Regions from separate parts of the Streptomyces sp. NPDC005181 genome, predicted to be linked through region 4. Evidence: riboswitches for the same ligand, from Rfam matches in the RefSeq annotation. Region 4 holds a riboswitch; each other region holds the start of a gene.
The links. Region 4 has a riboswitch for thiamine pyrophosphate ahead of ABZV38_RS20805 (thiamine ABC transporter substrate-binding protein). Riboswitches for the same ligand answer to the same signal wherever they lie in the genome.
Positions count from the first base shown of each region.

Region 1: linked by a shared signal. The riboswitch ahead of thiC (phosphomethylpyrimidine synthase ThiC) and the one ahead of ABZV38_RS20805 (thiamine ABC transporter substrate-binding protein) in region 4 are both predicted to bind thiamine pyrophosphate.
Region 2: linked by a shared signal. The riboswitch ahead of thiO (glycine oxidase ThiO) and the one ahead of ABZV38_RS20805 (thiamine ABC transporter substrate-binding protein) in region 4 are both predicted to bind thiamine pyrophosphate.
Region 3: linked by a shared signal. The riboswitch ahead of ABZV38_RS34185 (cytosine permease) and the one ahead of ABZV38_RS20805 (thiamine ABC transporter substrate-binding protein) in region 4 are both predicted to bind thiamine pyrophosphate.

Region 1 covers NZ_JBEXID010000012.1:24,546-28,961, forward strand. Annotated here, with positions in the region: gene ABZV38_RS11135 (helix-turn-helix domain-containing protein) at 1-603, shown strand, start outside; gene ABZV38_RS11140 (SsgA family sporulation/cell division regulator) at 705-1,142, shown strand; gene ABZV38_RS11145 (YibE/F family protein) at 1,237-2,574, opposite strand; TPP riboswitch at 2,646-2,779, shown strand; gene thiC (phosphomethylpyrimidine synthase ThiC) at 2,772-4,416, shown strand, end outside.
Region 2 covers NZ_JBEXID010000007.1:154,397-158,812, forward strand. Annotated here, with positions in the region: gene thiE (thiamine phosphate synthase) at 1-538, opposite strand, end outside; gene ABZV38_RS07605 (Rv2175c family DNA-binding protein) at 696-1,061, opposite strand; gene ABZV38_RS07610 (FAD-dependent oxidoreductase) at 1,166-2,425, opposite strand; gene ABZV38_RS07615 (hypothetical protein) at 2,454-2,795, opposite strand; TPP riboswitch at 2,847-2,959, shown strand; gene thiO (glycine oxidase ThiO) at 2,957-4,177, shown strand; gene thiS (sulfur carrier protein ThiS) at 4,174-4,392, shown strand; gene ABZV38_RS07630 (thiazole synthase) at 4,395-4,416, shown strand, end outside.
Region 3 covers NZ_JBEXID010000096.1:18,534-22,949, forward strand. Annotated here, with positions in the region: gene ABZV38_RS34175 (GMC family oxidoreductase) at 1-1,188, shown strand, start outside; gene ABZV38_RS34180 (hypothetical protein) at 1,201-2,139, shown strand; TPP riboswitch at 2,200-2,294, shown strand; gene ABZV38_RS34185 (cytosine permease) at 2,286-3,692, shown strand; gene thiM (hydroxyethylthiazole kinase) at 3,767-4,416, shown strand, end outside.
Region 4 covers NZ_JBEXID010000031.1:37,918-42,333, reverse strand. Annotated here, with positions in the region: gene ABZV38_RS20825 (hypothetical protein) at 415-627, opposite strand; gene ABZV38_RS20820 (DUF6233 domain-containing protein) at 654-770, opposite strand; gene ABZV38_RS20815 (hypothetical protein) at 743-988, opposite strand; gene rlmN (23S rRNA (adenine(2503)-C(2))-methyltransferase RlmN) at 1,206-2,312, shown strand; TPP riboswitch at 2,353-2,467, shown strand; gene ABZV38_RS20805 (thiamine ABC transporter substrate-binding protein) at 2,541-3,662, shown strand; gene ABZV38_RS20800 (iron ABC transporter permease) at 3,779-4,416, shown strand, end outside.

The sequences.
Region 1 (4,416 bases), on a different contig from region 4:
ACCCATGAAGGCTATCTGCGCCGGGAGAACGGGGTCTTCCTCTTCGGCTCCGCAGCCGAGAGGCTCGTCGACGACGGTGCGCTGCAGAGTCGTCGCAGCACCATGGCCCAGTCGCTGGCCCGCTGGCGCGACATCATCGGTGTGCCGGTGTACTGCGCCGTCTACCGCGAGGGTGAGATCGAACTCATCGCGGTCGCCGACACCCCTGCCGCACCCGCGGTCCAGGAGTGGGCGTCGTTCCGGGAGACCGGGCATGCCCATGCGATCGGCCAGTGTCTGCTGAGCCAGCTCGACGAGAAGGCCCGTGAGGACCATCTGGATCGTCACCCTGTGCAGCCGCTGACCCGCTACTCGGTGCGGGACCGGCCGGCGTTTCTCGAGCGCCTGAGGTCGTTGGACCGAATGGAACCCGTCATCGAACGACAGGAGTACGCCCTCGGAACGGTCTGTGCCGCCATCCCGATCGCAGCCGGATTCACGGCTGCCGCCATGGCGATTTCGGTGCCTCTCGACCAGGAAGATCGATTGCTCCCCGCAGTCGAACGGCTACGCGGTGAAGTGGCGAGCCTCTTGCGTTCGTTCGTGTTCTCTATCAGTATCTGAAAAATCACTCCTTGTGATCTGCTATCGCGTGCACCACGATGGCGTCAATAGGGCCATGGGGGATCATTCCTGGCCAGATTCATCTACTGCGGGGTTGAACGATGCGCGAGTCGGTTCAAGCTGAGGTCATGATGAGTTTCCTCGTCTCCGAGGAGCTCTCATTCCGTATCCCGGTGGAGCTCCGGTACGAGGTATGCGATCCGTACGCGATCCGGATGACCTTCCATCTGCCCGGTGACGCCCCCGTCACCTGGGCTTTCGGTCGTGAGCTGCTGTTGGACGGCCTCAACAGCCCCAGCGGTGACGGAGATGTGCATATCAGCCCCACGGAGCCCGAGGGGCTGTCCGACGTACACATCCGGCTTCAGGTCGGCGCGGATCGCGCTCTCTTCAGGGCGGGTACCGCGCCACTCGTCGCGTTTCTCGACCGGACGGACAAGCTCGTCCCCCTCGGTCAGGAGTGCACGCTGAGTGACTTCGAGGGCAACCTCGAGGAGGCGCTCGGCCGGATCCTGGCCAAGGAGCAGAACGCCGGCTGAAATGGTTTGCGCAGACGGCCGCCGCGCGGTCGAACACGGTGTCTGCCGAACGGGTGATATGTGCTCCGCGCCAGCCCGGCCGCTGCCTTGGGTGTCAGTGCTTCGCTCTGCGACGCCGGCCCCGTCCGTTCCGTACGGGTGCCGAAGCTCCGGTCTCTGCGCCGTGCCCTGTGCGGTCCGCGGAGACGACCAGCGCCGCCAGCACCGTCGTCACCGGCACCGAGGCGACCAGTCCGATCGACCCGACCAGCGTTCGTACGATCTCCTCCGCCACCAGTTCGCTGTTGGCCACCGTGCCCACGCTGCTCTGCGCGATCGAGAACAGCAGCAGCAAGGGAAGCGCGGCGCCGGCGTAGGCGAGCACCAGCGTGTTGACCACTGAGGCGATGTGGTCGCGACCGATCCTGATACCTGCCCGGTACAGCTTTCGTGCGCCCATCGTCGGGTCGGCCTGGTGCAGCTCCCAGACCGCCGATGTCTGGGTGACCGTCACATCGTCGAGCACGCCGAGCGAGCCGATGATGACACCGGCCAGCAGCAGGCCGCTCATGTCGATGTGCGGGTACAGACCATGGATGAGGCCGGTGCTGTCGTCGGTGTTGCCGGTCAGGCTCGCCCAGTCGATGAAGCTCGAACCGAGCAGCCCGATCAGCAGCAGTGAGAGCAGCGTGCCGATGACCGCGACCGAGGTGCGGGCGGTCAGCCCGTGGCACATGTAGAGCGCGATCAGCATGATCGCGCTGGCGCCGATGACCGCGACCAGCAGCGGGTTCGAGCCCTGCAGGATCGCGGGGAGGATGAACAGGGTCAGCACGGCGAACGACACGGCGAGCGCGATCAGCGCCATCACCCCGCGCATCCTGCCCACCACGACCACCGCGAGAGCGAAGATCCCGGCCAGCAGAGCCATCGGGAACTTCCGGTCCACATCCGTCACGGAGTACTGAAGGTCATGGGGTGCGTCGGGGGCGTACGCGACGATCACGCCCTGCCCCTCGTGCAACTGCCGTGGCGCGTCGGGCTGGACGATCTCGACGAAGGTCCTGCCTTTGTCGTGGCCGGTCGTCACCTCGATCGTGGCCTTCTCGCACAGCCCCGGCTCCTGGCCGGGAGTGGCGTTCCCCGACGGCGTCGTGGTGGTGCCGGTGGCCGGCGTCTGTGCGGCGTTCACGTCCTTGCAGTCGACCTTGTCGACGTGTACCACCTTGGCCTGCTGGGTCTGTCGGTCGAAGCCGACGCCGGTGCGCTCGTGCGCGGGCGCACCGCCCGGCCAGAGCACCACCAGGCCGACGACGACGGCGGTGGCGAACGGGATCAGCACGGCCGCGATGACCTTGCGCAGATGCTTCGAGACCGGTGCGGCAGGTCCGTGGCTGTGCGAGTGACCGTGCTGATGGTCCTGGGGGCCGGAGTCACTTTGAGGGGACGTCACCGGGGGATCATCGCAAGAAGAGGAGGGGTGCACTGTTCAGTACGCCTCGAAGGGCGCTAGCTTGGTGGCACCTTTGTACACGCGGGAGCTCGGAGCACCGGGCTGAGAGGGCGCTGATATCCGTACATCCGTACGGGACAGGCTGCGCCGACCGCCGAACCTGTTACCGGGTAATGCCGGCGTAGGGAGTAGGTCTCATGACCACATCGGACGCACGCACGCCTGCCTCGAACCAGAGCGACGAGGCCGGAAAGCCCATCGGCTGGCACAAGGGATACGTCCAGGGCTCGCGCCCGGACCTCCGGGTGCCGGTCCGGCAGGTGCACCTCACCAACGGCAAGGACGTGACGCTGTACGACACGTCCGGGCCGTACACGGATCCCGCCACCGACACCGACGTCCGCCGCGGCCTCGAGCCGCTGCGGGAGAACTGGATCATCGCCCGCGGCGACACCGGGGAGTACGCGGGCCGCCCGGTCCGCCCCGAGGACGACGGGCTCAAGCACACCTCGCCGCGCGGCGGACTGCGCAACCTCGACGCGGTCTTTCCCGGCCGCCCGCGCCAACCGCGCCGCAGCCGCGACGGGCAGCCGGTGACCCAGCTCGCGTACGCCCGCCGGGGCGAGATCACCCCGGAGATGGAGTACGTGGCGATCCGGGAGAACGTCGAACCCGAGGTCGTACGCGAGGAGATCGCCGCCGGCCGGGCGGTCCTGCCGGCCAACGTCAACCACCCGGAGATCGAGCCGATGGTCATCGGCAAGCGGTTCCTGGTGAAGGTCAACGCGAACATCGGCAACTCCGCAGTCACTTCCTCCATCGAGGAGGAGGTCGAGAAGATGACGTGGGCGACGCGGTGGGGCGCCGACACGGTCATGGATCTCTCCACCGGCCGCAACATTCACACCACCCGTGAGTGGGTTCTGCGCAACTCCCCGGTGCCCATCGGCACCGTTCCGCTCTACCAGGCCCTCGAAAAGGTCGACGGCAGGGCCGAGGAACTGACCTGGGAGATCTACAAGGACACCGTCATCGAGCAGGCCGAGCAGGGCGTCGACTACATGACGGTCCACGCCGGCGTGCGCCTCCCGTACGTCCCGCTCACCGCCCGTCGCAAGACCGGCATCGTCTCCCGCGGCGGCTCGATCATGGCGGCCTGGTGCCTGGCGCACCACAAGGAGTCGTTCCTGTACGAGAACTTCGAGGAGCTCTGCCAGATCCTCGCGACATACGACGTGACGTACTCGCTGGGCGACGGGCTGCGTCCCGGCTCGATCGCCGACGCCAACGACGAGGCGCAGTTCGCCGAACTGCGCACGCTCGGCGAACTCAACACGATCGCCAAGCGGTTCGGCGTCCAGACGATGATCGAGGGCCCGGGCCATGTCCCGATGCACAAGATCAAGGAGAACATAGACCTCCAGCAGGAGATCTGCGAGGAGGCGCCGTTCTACACGCTCGGCCCGCTGACCACCGATGTCGCCCCGGCGTACGACCACATCACCTCGGGCATCGGCGCCGCGATGATCGCCTGGTGGGGGACGGCGATGCTCTGCTACGTCACGCCCAAGGAGCACCTGGGCCTGCCCAACCGGGACGACGTCAAGACGGGCGTCATCACCTACAAGATCGCGGCCCATGCGGCGGACCTCGCCAAGGGGCACGCGCGTGCGCAGGACTGGGACGACGCGCTGTCGGACGCGCGCTTCGAGTTCCGGTGGGAGGACCAGTTCAACCTCGCTCTGGACCCGGACACGGCGCGGGAGTTCCACGACGAGACGCTGCCGGCCGAGCCGGCGAAGACGGCCCATTTCTGCTCGATGTGCGGCCCGAAGTTCTGCT
Region 2 (4,416 bases), on a different contig from region 4:
CCTTGTCGAGGTTGCCGGCGTCGATCCCGCCGATGGCGAACCAGGGGCGCGGCTGGGCGAGTGAAGCGGCGTACCGCACGAGGTCGAGGCCGGGGGCGTGCCGGCCGGGCTTGGTCGGGGTGGGCCAGCAGGGTCCTGTGCAGAAGTAGTCCACGCCCGGCTCGGCGACGGCGGCGTCGACCTCGGACTCGGCGTGCGTGGAGCGGCCGATCACCACGTCGTCGCCGATGATGGCGCGGGCGGCGGGGACCGGCAGGTCTCCCTGGCCGAGGTGGAGCACATCGGACCCGATGGCGTGGGCGACATCGGCCCGGTCGTTCACGGCGAGGAGCTTGCCGTGGCGCCGGCAGGCATCGGCGAGAACCGCCAGGTGCTCGAGCTCCTCGGCCGCCTCCATGCCCTTGTCGCGCAGCTGGACGATGTCCACCCCGGAGGAGAGCACGGCGTCGAGGAAGGCGGGCAGGTCGCCCTGGCGCCTGCGGGCGTCCGTGCACAGGTAGAGCCGGGCGTCGGACAGCAGCTCACGAGGCGTGGGCATGATGCGGTTCCCCCTTGATACAGCTGTACGGAATACAGCGGCGGCACGACATGGTCGGGCTGGTACAGCGGTACGGCGTGATGCGGAGGTACGGGCCGGGCCGGGCCGTTCGGAACGGCCCGTACCCGTGCCCGTACCCCGCGTGCGGTTGTCCCGGTCAGACGGCGAGCGCCTGGGCGCGGCGCTTCACCTCCGTGCCGCGATTCTCGCTCAGCGCCTGCGCGGGGGTACCCGGCAGGGACGGGTCGGGGGTGAAGAGCCACTCCAGCATCTCTTCGTCGGTGTAGCCGTCGTCCCTCAGGAGCGTCAGGGTGCCGGAGAGGCCCTTGACCACCTTGTTGCCGTCGATGAAGGCAGCAGGCACCTGGAGCGTCCGGTTCTCACCACGTCGTACGGCGATCAGCTGGCCCTCCTTGACCAGCTGCCGCACGCGCGTCACCTCGACATCGAGCATTTCGGCGATGTCGGGAAGGTGGAGCCAGGCAGGGACGAGAGCATCGATCTTTGCGTCAATCTCGGTCACGGAGACAAGCGTGCCATCCCGGACCGACAGTCGGTACTCGGACCCGACCGGACGGGGGTCACCCCAGTGGCCGCAAGGGCTCCTGAAGTGCTGCGGGCGAGCCGCTACGGGGCATCGGCCCTGGCCGACTTCAGCGGTACGGCGGGGTCGGCCGCCCGCACCGGATCGAGCCGCGCCCCCGCCTCGATGAGTCTGCGCCCCTGGGCCAGGTCGCGCGGCCGGCCGACGGCGAGGACGGCGACCAGTGCGCCGTCCCGCAGCCAGCACACGGACCAGGCGGGTTCGGCCGGGTCGCCGCGCCAGAGCAGGGTGTCCGCGCCACCGTGATGGCCCGCGTACTGCACGAAGCGGTCGAACTGCTCGGACCAGAAGTACGGCACGGGGTCGTACGTCAGGGGGTGCGACGCCCTGTCCATGCCGGCGCCGATGATGTTGGCGGCGGCGGTCCGCGGCCCTTGGACGGCGTTGTCCCAGTGGTGGACGAGGAGCCGTGTGCCGTACCGCGCGGAGGGGAAGGACGCGCAGTCCCCGACCGCGTACACATCGGGCAGCGAGGTGCGCAGCGCTTCGTCGGCGGTCACCGATCCGTCCGGACCGAGGGCGATGCCGGAGCCGGCCAGCCAGTCGGTGGCGGGCCGGGCGCCGATCCCGACAACCACCGCTCCGGCGGCGAGCGTGCGGCCGTCGGCGAGGACCACGCTGCCGGGCTCGATGCGGGCCACCGGGGCGCCGGTCAGGAGTTCGGTGCCGCTCTGCGCGTACCAGCGGGCCATCGGGGCGGCGACCTCGGCGGGCAGGACACCCGCGAACGGCCGGTCGGCGGCCTCGACGACGGTGACCTCGCAGCCCGCGGCGCGGGCGGCGGTGGCGAATTCGGCGCCGATCCAGCCCGCGCCGACGACCACGACGGTGTGCTGCTGGTCGAGGACCGGCCGCAGCCGCGCGGCGTCGTCGAGGGTGCGCAGCAGATGGACGCCGGGCACCCCCTCGGAGCCGGGCAGCACCACCGGTTCGGCTCCGGAGGCGATGACCAGGACGTCGTACGGGACGGGGCCGGCCAGGGTGTCCAGTTCGTGCACGTCGGCCCGTACGCCGGTCACGTCTCGGCCCAGTTGCAGCTCGATGTCCAGCTCTTCGAAGTCGATGTCGAAGGCGGAGCCCTCGGCCGTGCCGAGCAGCACCGCCTTGGACAGCGGGGGGCGGTCGTACGGCTGGTGGGGTTCGGCGCCGATCAGGGTGACCGGGCCGGTGAAGCCCTGCTCCCGCAGGGCCACCGCGGTCTGCACGCCGGCCATGCCCGCACCGACGATGACGACGCGGCGCTCTGTCCGCCGGCCCGGCTGCTCTGTCTGCTGCTCGCTCACCTGTCCACCTTAAGCATTTGACGATCCGTCAGGTTGCAAGTTCCTCGACCACACTGGTCCCACTACCCTCCTGCGACTCCCACTCCCAGCGCTCCTCCAGCCGCACCCGGCCGTCCGCAAGACCGACGACGGTGGAGACGCAGTGCCCGGAGGAGGTCGTTCCGTCCCGCTTCAACTGGACGTACCGGAAGTCGAGTCGATCGCCGGTGCGGGTGCCGACGAGTTGGCCCCGGACCACATCCCCGCCCGCGTAATCGGCCCAGATCACCCCCTTCTCCTCGTGGTACGTGAAGCGGGTCCGGGTACCGACCTGACCCGGCGCCTGGTCGGCGACCGGCGAGAGGACGATTCCGTCGAGCGAACGGGCCACGGTGGCTGCTCCCTTACTGGGTCCGGGTGACGGGGTTTAGGGTGGCCAACGTAAAACACTCGCGGGAGCCCGGACGCACCGGGCTGAGAGGGAGGCTGGGCGGCCTCCGACCGTACGAACCTGATCCGGGTCATGCCGGCGAAGGGAGGGGCTGGACGCCCATGCATTCCTCCGGGAGCACCTCAGTAGACGGATCCGACGTCCTCGTCATCGGGGGCGGAATCATCGGTCTGGTGACCGCCTGGCGGGCGGCGCAGCGCGGCCTGCGCACCGCGGTCGTCGACCCCGAACCGGGCGGCGGGGCCGCCCAGGTCGCGGCCGGCATGCTCGCCGCCGTCACCGAACTCCACTACGGCGAGCAGCTGCTGCTCGGCCTCAATGTCGCCTCCGCCGCGCGCTACCCGGCCTTCGCGGCCGAGCTGGAGACGGCGAGCGGCCAGGACATCGGCTTCCGGGCCTGCGGCACCCTCGCGGTCGCCCTGGACTCCGACGACCGCGCCCATCTGCGGGAACTGCACGCGCTCCAGCACCGTTCGGGGCTGGAGTCGGAGTGGCTCACCGGCCGCGAGTGCCGCCGCCTGGAGCCGATGCTGGCGCCGGGTGTGCGCGGCGGTCTGCGGGTCGACGGCGACCACCAGGTCGACCCCCGTCGGCTGGCCGCTGCCCTGCTGACGGCCTGCGAGCGGGCGGGGGTGGTCTTCCACCGTGACTGGGCGGCACGCCTGGTGGTGGCACGGGACCGGGCCGCCGGGGCCGTGCTCGCAGCCGGTACGGAGCTCGCGGCGGACCAGATCGTGCTCGCCGCGGGCAGCCTCAGCGGGCGGCTCGCGGGACTGCCGGACGAGGTCGTGCCGCCCGTCCGGCCGGTGAAAGGGCAGGTGCTGCGGCTGACCGTGCCCGCCGCGTACGCGCCGTTCCTCACCCGGACCGTGCGGGCCGTGGTCCGCGGCAGCCATGTCTATCTCGTCCCGCGCAAGAACGGCGAGCTGGTCGTCGGCGCCACCAGCGAGGAAATGGGCTGGGACACCACGGTCACGGCGGGCGGGGTGTACGAGCTGCTGCGCGACGCCCACGAGCTGGTGCCCGGCATCACCGAACTGCCGCTCACCGAGACCCGGGCCGGCCTGCGCCCCGCGTCCCCCGACAACGCCCCGCTGCTCGGCCCCACCGCCCTGCCCGGTCTGCATCTCGCCACCGGCCACCACCGCAACGGGGTGCTGCTCACCCCCGTCACCGGTGACGCCATGGCCGAGCTGCTGACCACCGGCGAGCTGCCCGCCGTGGCCCACCCGTTCGCCCCCGGGCGGTTCGCGCCCGCCGCCGTACCGCCGCCCGCCGCGTCCCCCGACGCCGCCTCCGTACGTCAGGAGCAGCCCGCATGACCGACTTCGTCGCGCTCTCCGTGTCCGTGAACGGTGATCCCCGCTCGATCGCCGCCGGCACCACGCTGGAAGCCCTCGTCGCCACCCTCACCACGGCGCCCTCCGGCGTCGCGGCCGCCGTCAACGAGACCGTCGTCCCGCGCAGCCGGTGGTCCACCGCGACGCTCGCCGACGGCGACCGGATCGAAGTTCTCACCGCGGTCCAGGGAGGCTGACCATGTCCGACGATCTCTTCACCC
Region 3 (4,416 bases), on a different contig from region 4:
TACCCCGGAGGGCTGTTCGCTGCGGCGTGCGCCCGTGCGGGCCGCACCTGCAATCCTGTGCCCGTCGCCGTCGACCTGGCCCGCTGCACCAACTGCAATTGGATGCTGGGCGGCTGTCACTTCGACGCCAAGCGCTCCATGCTGCTGAACTACCTCCCCGCTGCGACGGCGCACGGCGCCGAGATCCGCCCACTCCACGAGGCACAGACGATCGCGCCTGCCATCACACCCGGTTACCGCTACCGCGTCTCGTACACGCAGCTCGATGCCGGCGACTACCGGCTGCCGGTCGGCGTGGGCACGATCGAGGCCAAGACCGTGGTGCTGGCCGCAGGCGCTCTGGCCACCCCGGTGCTGCTGCAGCGCTCGGCTCCCCTGCTCGGCGGTGTCCCGCAAGCCGTCGGGCGCTACTTCTCGGGCAACGGCGACCGCGTGTCCATCGCCGACGTCGACGAAGGCAAGGTGCGCGACCTGCTCGGTCTCGAGCGCGCCCCGGGCATCCCGTACCAGGGCTTCCCCATCGGGAAGCCCATCGGCTCCATGTCGTACGACCGGCTCGACCCGGCAACGGCGGAGTTCACCCGTTTCTCCCTTCAGCAGATCTACTTCCCCGGCATCACCGACCTGCTGGCCCAGGCCACTGACGCCCCGGCGACGAGCTGGTTCGGCGTCCGCAAGAAGGAGATGCGGGCACGCTGGCCGTCGTGGCTCTCCGTGCTCGCCATGACCGAGGACGACAACGAGGGCGTCTTCGGCCCGCCGCCGCCCACCGGAAGCTCGACGCGCGTGGCCACATCGCTCTGCCTGTCCACGCTCTCGTACCGGCCGACAGCGAACACCCTGCGCGGCTGGGCCGCCGCGGATGCCGAGGCCCGCGCGGTGCTGGAGCGCGACGGTCTTGCGCGGGTGCGGCCCTGGAGCGAGAACCCCGCCGGGTCCGTGAGCGCGCACCCCCTCGCCTCCTGCCGGATGGGTGACGACCCCGCCACCTCGGCACTCGACGAACGCGGCGAACTGCGAGGCCATCCCGGCCTGTTCGTCACCGACGGCTCGGCAGTGCCGACCTCGCTCTGTGTCAACCCCTCACTGACGATCGCGGCGCTGGCCGAACGGGCCTGTCCCGGCATCGTGGAGAGCACCGCCGAGGCAGGCGTGCGCGCACGGTACGGGGCCCCCGCGCCCCGGTGAAAGGAAACCCTCGTGAACTCGCTCTACCCGCCGCGGATGACCGGCCGTCCAGGGCGGCTCGAAGTCTGGTACGCGACGTTGACCGATCCCCGTACCGGTACCGGCGTGTGGATCCACCACGAAGTGGTGGCACCCAAGCACGACGGCCCGGCCCGGGCGCATGGCTGGATATCAGTCTTCCCACCGGACGGACCGCCGTTCACCGAGCGGTTCGGGGTCCCGGACTCTCCACCGCCTCAGGGCGAGGCGTACTTCGAGGTGCCGGGGGTGCGGGCAACGCCCCGGCTTCTGGAAGGCACCGCGGGCGCGATCACCTGGCGCCTGACGGTCACCGGGGGCGGAGAGCCCCTCTACACGTTTCCGCGCTGGTCCTGGCAGCGTGAACTGCTGCCCGCCGCCCAGATCGTGCCTGCCCCCGACGCCCTTTTCGACGGGGAACTCGTCGTCGGGGAGCGGCGGTTCACGCTCTCCGGCGCGGTGGGAGGCGTGGCCCGGATCGCCGGGCACGGCAATGCCCAGCGATGGGCGTGGCTCCATGCGGGCCTCGGCGACGGGGACGTACTGGAAGTGGTGGCCGCCGTCGCCCGCCGTCCCACGATGCGGTGGCTACCACCGCTGCCCATGCTTCAGCTGCGGATCGGCGGCACCGACTGGCCGCGCGACCCGTTGCTGACCGCGCCACTGCTGCGCGCACGGATCGGGCTGCCCGACTGGTCGGTCAGCGGTGGCACCGCGCGGCGCAGGGTACGGATCGATGTGACCCAGGACCCGGCCGACTGCGTGTCGCTCTCCTACACCGACCCCGACGGAGCGACCGCCACGTGCACCAACACGGAGCGCGCCACCGTCGACGTAATCGTCGAACGCCGCACCGGGCTGCACCGCTTCGAGGTGGAACACCGCTGGCATCTGGATCGCACGGGGCACGCGGAGGGGGGAACGCGGCCGTGAGCGCGTTGCCACGCGGTCCTTCGTTCAGGTGTTCAACGGGATCGGGTTAGTCTGTCCGTCGTACCGGACACGGGGTGCCCTACCCGAGGGCTGAGATCACACCCGTCGAACCTGAACCAGTTCGTACTGGCGGAGGGATGTCTTCCATGCCTGTGACGCATGTTTCCGGCGGTCTGCCCGCCGACAGCCGGCAGACCGTCTTCGACGGGCGGATGCCAGCAGCCCCCGGCGACCTCAGCGTCGAGACACACGGCATCGAGCCGGTCCCCGAGAGCAACCGCTACGGCGGTCCCGGGCGCCTGTTCACCGTGTGGTTCGCTCCCAATCTGACCATGACCGGCGTGTTCACCGGCACCGTCGGCATCGCCCTCGGCCTGGACTTCGCCACCGCGCTCGCCGCCGTCGTGCTGGGCACCGTGCTCGGCGCGGTGCCCACCGCCTACCTGGGCACCTGGGGGAGCCAGACCGGTGCCGGGCAACTGCCGCTGGCCCGGCTCGCCTTCGGCCGGGCCGTGACGGTACCCGGCATTCTGCAGTGGCTGTCGTCGGTCGCCTGGGATGCGCTGATCGGGCTGTTCGGCGGGGACGCGCTCGCGCGGCTGTGCGGCTGGCCGTTCTGGCTCGGCGTGCTGGCCATGATGCTGGCCCAAGGCGCCCTCGGCGTTCTGGGCTACGAGGCCATCCACCGGCTCCAGATCGTCATGACCTTCGTGCTCGCCGCCGCGTTCGCGCTGATCGCCTGGCGGCTGCTCGACGGTGTCCATCCGGTCGGCACCGGCACCGCGCACGGCGCCGACCAGGCCGGCGCGTTCGTCCTGACCAGCACCATCGCGCTGAGTCTGACCCTGTCCTGGGCTCCGTACGCCAGCGACTTCAGCCGCTATCTGCCACGCACCACCTCGCGCCCGCGCATGTTCTGCTTCACCCTGCTCGGCCTTGTGGTGTCCTTCGTGGCCGTCCAGGCCCTCGGGTTGTTGGGCGCGTCCGTGCTGACCGACCAGACCGCCGCAGGTGTGGACACGCTGCTGGGCGGTGGGGTGCTGGGCGCGTTCGGGCTGCTCGCCGTGGCGCTGGCGGCACTCTGCAGCAACGCCATGAACGACTACAGCGGTTCCCTGGCTCTGCAGACCGTCGGTGTGCGCCTTCCGCGCCCGGTGGCCGCCGCCCTCGCCGCCGTGCTCGGCTTCCCCCTGGTGCTGTGGATGCACGCGGCCGACACCACGGCCCGCTTCCAGAACGTGCTGCTGTTCGTCGGCTACTGGATTCCCGGTTTCGTGGCGATCGTCATCGTCGACTGGATCGCACGGGCCCGGGCACGGGGCGGCGCCGCGATGGACCTCGCCGCCGAGACCGCCCGCCCGCAGTCCGGATGGCTCCCGTTGTCGGCATTCGCCGTCGCCTTCGCCGCGGCTGTGCCGTTCATGGACACCAGCCTGTACGTGGGCCCGGTGGCGGCCGCCCTGCATGGCGCCGACCTCTCGTACTACGTGGCGTTCCTCGTGGCGCTCGCCGTCTACGCGCCGCTGCGGCTGCGCCACCGTCCACAGGACTGACCTGCCGTCGGCCGCCGGACCCCCGACGTCCCTCGGCGCCCGAACGACATTCCCACCCCACGGAGCGATATCTCATGCCCGCGACATCCACCGATCACACCGCCTTCGCCCCGCAAGCCCTCGCACGCGTGCGGGCGGACTCCCCGCTGGTTCAGTGCCTGACCAACTCGGTGGTCACGGGCTTCACCGCCAACGTCCTGCTGGCGCTCGGCGCCTCACCGGCCATGGTCGACATTCCGGTGGAGGCCGGCCCGTTCGCCCGGATCGCCTCCGGCGTCCTGATCAATCTCGGCACCCCGCACGCGGAGCAGCGCTCCGCCATGGTCGAGGCCGCGCGTGCGGCGGCTTCGGCCGGTACGCCGTGGGTCCTCGACCCGGTGGCGGTCGGCGCGCTGCCGGTGCGCACCGCGCTGGCACGGGAGCTCCTGGAGCTCCGGCCGACTGTGATCCGGGGCAACGCGTCCGAGATCATCGCGCTCGCGGGATCGGGCGACGGCGGCCGCGGCGTGGACTCCTCCGACGGCGTCGAGGCGGCCGAGGAATCAGCACGGGGGCTGGCCCGTACAGCAGCCTGTGTGGTCGCCGTCTCCGGGCCTGTGGACTTCGTCACCGACGGGGTGCGCAGCGCCCGGATCGCCAACGGGGATGCCCTGTTGACTCGGGTGACAGGGGGCGGCTGCGCGCTGGGGGCGGTGATGGCGGCCTTCGCAGCGGTCGACGAGGA
Region 4 (4,416 bases):
CCTCGTCGCGGTGCGTCGGATGAGGCGGCCCGCCTATGCGAGGGTGCCCGCGCCGCCGCACCCTGCGCCCGCCGGAGATCGAGTCGGACCCGTTACGACAAGCGGGCCCACGTCTTCCACGGCACAGTCACCGCAGCAGCGATCCGCTCATGGCTCCGCCAATGATCCGCCGGAGAGAGCCTAGCCCCCCGCCACGACCGCTCGCGGTGACCGGCGACCTCGCCTCCTGCGGCGTGCGGGCCGAGAACGACAGGCGGGCCCGGTCGTGTCCACTGTGCACGGCCGGGCGGCGCATCGGCCGCCACGGCGGGTGGGCCGACAGGTACCGGTACCGCGCCCTACTGGGCCGCCTGGGGCGGGCGATGGCGTCAACGGCTATGGACAGCTGTGGCACGCGAGCAATGGGGCGCTGCCTCAGGCCGCGCCGTACTCGTGTGGGCGGCCGCCCTGCCATTCCACCCATCGTGGATCGTCCAGCACGTCACCGGCGTCCGGCAGGCCCGCGCGGCGCAGGAACTCGATCACGTCGTCGTCGCTGTGGGCGAGGCCCGCGATCCGGGCGCGGATCGCCACCCGGCGTCCGCCTGTTCCGGCTGTGCGGTGGATGACGATGGGTGTTTCGCGCATGTCCTCAGGCTCCGGCAGTCCGCGGGTCACAGCACTCCAAGCTCTCTGTCCGGCCGGCAGTACGGGCAGGCCGTGATGCCGTCCTCCGTGAGCGCACGCAGGGCCTGCTCCCGGGTCATCGGCTTGGTTCTCTTGCCGCCCATGCCGCAGTCGCCTGTGTGGACGGCGTCGGCGTGGGCCGCGCGCGCAGCAGGGAGAGCTTCCAGTCGGGCGCCGGCGGCGGCAGGGTGCGTGCTGCCCGGGCGGCTGCGGCCTCCTTTTTCTCCAGCCCGGCGATCGTCCGATCGGTCCGGCCGAGCTGGTACGCCTGCCACTCGCGCACGATCCGCAGGCGATCCAGACGGGATAGATTTTCGGACACATATTCGATTCTAGGTCTCGGTGGACCGCTGTGCGCACCACCTCCCTGTCGTGGAATCGGTCACTGTCCCCCGGGACGGCTGGGCCGTCTCTGGGCCGTCACAGGCCGCCGACGTCGACTGATGACACCGACGACGACCGGGCGTGTGTGCTCCTCACCCCTTCTGAGCTGGCGAAGGCCTCTCCTGCCACGGCGTGTCTGCCACACTGGATGAACCATGCCTAAGCCCGGAGAACTCACTTTCGTCGCGCCCCGCGGAGCCAAGAAGCCGCCGCGGCACCTCGCCGACCTCACGCCCGCCGAGCGCAAGGAGGCCGTAGCCGCGATCGGCGAGAAGCCCTTCCGTGCGCAGCAGCTGTCGCAGCACTACTTCGCGCGGTACGCGCACGACCCGGCCGAGTGGACCAACATCCCGGCCGGTTCGCGGGACAAGCTCGCCGAGGCGATGTTCCCCGACCTGATGTCCGTGGTCCGGCACATCAGCTGCGACGACGACACCACCCGTAAGACGCTGTGGAAGCTGCATGACGGGACGCTGGTCGAGTCCGTCCTCATGCGCTACCCGGAGCGGGTGACGATGTGCATCTCGTCGCAGGCCGGATGCGGGATGAACTGCCCGTTCTGCGCGACGGGGCAGGCCGGTCTGGACCGCAATCTGTCGACCGCCGAGATCGTCCACCAGATCGTGGACGGCATGCGGGCACTGCGTGACGGAGAGGTGCCGGGCGGGCCCGCGCGGCTCTCCAACATCGTCTTCATGGGCATGGGCGAGCCCTTGGCCAACTACAAGCGGGTGGTCGGCGCGATCCGCCGGCTGACCGACCCCGAGCCGGACGGTCTCGGTCTCTCGCAGCGCGGGATCACCGTCTCCACCGTGGGCCTGGTGCCGGCCATGCTGCGCTTCGCCGACGAGGGCTTCAAGTGCCGGCTCGCGGTCTCGCTGCATGCGCCGGACGACGAGCTGCGGGACACGCTCGTGCCGGTGAATACGCGCTGGGAGGTGCGCGAGGTGCTCGACGCGGCATGGGAGTACGCGGAGAAGTCCGGCCGCCGGATCTCCATCGAGTACGCGATGATCCGCGACATCAACGACCAGGCCTGGCGTGGTGACCTGCTCGGACGGCTCCTCAAGAGCAGGCGCGTGCATGTCAATCTGATCCCGCTGAACCCGACGCCCGGCTCGAAGTGGACGGCCTCGCGGCCCGAGGACGAGAAGGCGTTCGTCGAGGCGATCGCTTCCCATGGGGTGCCCGTGACCGTGCGGGACACCCGCGGTCAGGAGATCGACGGGGCGTGTGGGCAGCTGGCGGCATCCGAGCGCTGAGGCCGAAACGGCCCGTGTAATCTGGGCCGAAATCAATTTCATATTCCGACAGGGGAGCGCCACAGCGCTGAGAGTGCGGCACCGGACAGGCTGGCCGCAGACCCTCTGAACCTCGCCCGGGTCATTCCGGGTAGGAAGTTCGGTCATCAACTCATGCTGTTGCGCCCTGCCCGCCTCCCGGTGGGCAGGGCAGCGTCTCTTCCTGGTCAAACCCAGGAGGAATCAACAATGAGCACCACCCGTACCACGCGCCGCACCAAGCAGCTTGCGGCAACGGCCGTCGCCGCCGCGCTCGGTGTCACGGCACTCGCCGGCTGCGGCAGTTCCGACGACTCGGCCTCCGGGGCCGGCGGCACGAAGGGCTCCGGGTCCAAGACCGTGACCCTGGTCAGCCATGACTCCTTCAACGCCTCCAAGGACGTACTGAAGGCGTTCACCGAGGAGACCGGCTACAACGTCAAGGTGCTCAAGAGCGGGGACGCCGGCGCCGCACTCAACCAGGAGATCCTGACCAAGGGCTCCCCGCGCGGCGATGTGTTCTTCGGCGTCGACAACACGCTGCTCTCCCGCGCCCTCGACAACGGCCTGTTCACGCCCTACGAGGCGAAGGGCAGCGACCGGGTCGCGACCGACACCCAGCTCGACGCGGCCAAGCACCGGGTCACCCCGATCGACACCGGCGACATCTGCATCAACTACGACAAGAAGTACTTCGCCGACAAGAAGCTCGCGCCGCCGACGACCTTCGACGATCTGGCGAAGCCCGCGTACAAGAACCTCCTCGTCACGGAGAACGCCGCGACCTCGTCGCCCGGGCTCGGCTTCCTGCTGGGCACCGTCGCCACCTACGGCGAGAGCGGCTACCAGGATTACTGGAAAAAACTGAAGAGCAACGGCGTCAAGGTCGTCGACGGCTGGGAGCAGGCGTACAACGAGGAGTTCTCCGGCTCCGCGGGCGGCAGGAAGGCCAAGGCCGACCGGCCGCTCGTCGTGTCGTACGCCTCCAGCCCGCCGGCCGAGGTGCTGTACGCGAAGCCGCAGCCGACCGAGGCCCCGACGGGGGTCGCGACCGGCACCTGCTTCCGCCAGATCGAGTTCGCGGGTCTGCTGAACGGCGCGAAGAACGAGGCGGGCGGCAAGGCCCTGCTGGACTTCCTGATCAGCAAGAAGTTCCAGGAGGACATGCCGCTCAACATGTTCGTGAGCCCGGTCACCGAGGACGCGAAGCTGCCGGAGATTTTCACGGAGTTCGGCGCGACGGTCGACAAGCCGACCACCGTGGCTCCCGACACCATCGCCAAGAACCGTGAGCAGTGGGTCCAGTCGTGGTCCTCGCTCGTAGTGAAGTAGCGAAGACGCCCGTAGCCGGACCGGGCGCGCGCGAGAAGGGTCCGCGCGCCCGGCCGGGGCGCGCGAGCGCCGCGCGCCCGCAGGCGTGGCGCGGTAGCGCGGTGCGGCTCGGCCTGATGGCCGTGCCCGTCGCGTTCTTCGCGCTGTTCTTCGCCTACCCCGTCGGCGCGATCGTCGGCCGCGGGCTGAAGGCCGAAGGCGTCTGGCAGTTCGGCCGGATCGGCGAGGTGCTGGCCCGGCCGGACATCCTCGACGTCCTCTGGTTCACCACCTGGCAGGCGCTCGCCTCGACCGCGCTGACTCTGCTGATCGCGCTGCCCGGCGCCTATGTCTTCGCCCGTTTCGACTTCCCCGGCAAACAGGTGCTGCGGGCGGTCGTCACCGTGCCGTTCGTCCTGCCGACCGTCGTCGTCGGGACGGCCTTTCTGGCGCTGCTGGGACGCGGCGGCTTCCTCGACGAACTGGCGGGCATACGGCTCGACACCACCGTGTGGGCGATCCTGCTGGCCCATGTCTTCTTCAACTACGCGGTGGTCGTACGGACCGTAGGCGGTCTGTGGTCGCAGCTCGACCCACGGCAGGAGGAGGCCGCCCGGGTGCTGGGCGCCGGACGGTTCGTGGCGTGGCGGCGGGTGACGCTGCCGGCCCTCGCGCCCGCCGTGGCCGCCGCAGCACTGATGGTCTTCCTCTTCACGTTCACCTCCTTCGGGGTCGTACAGATCCTCGGCGGTCCGGCGTACTCCACGCTGGAGGT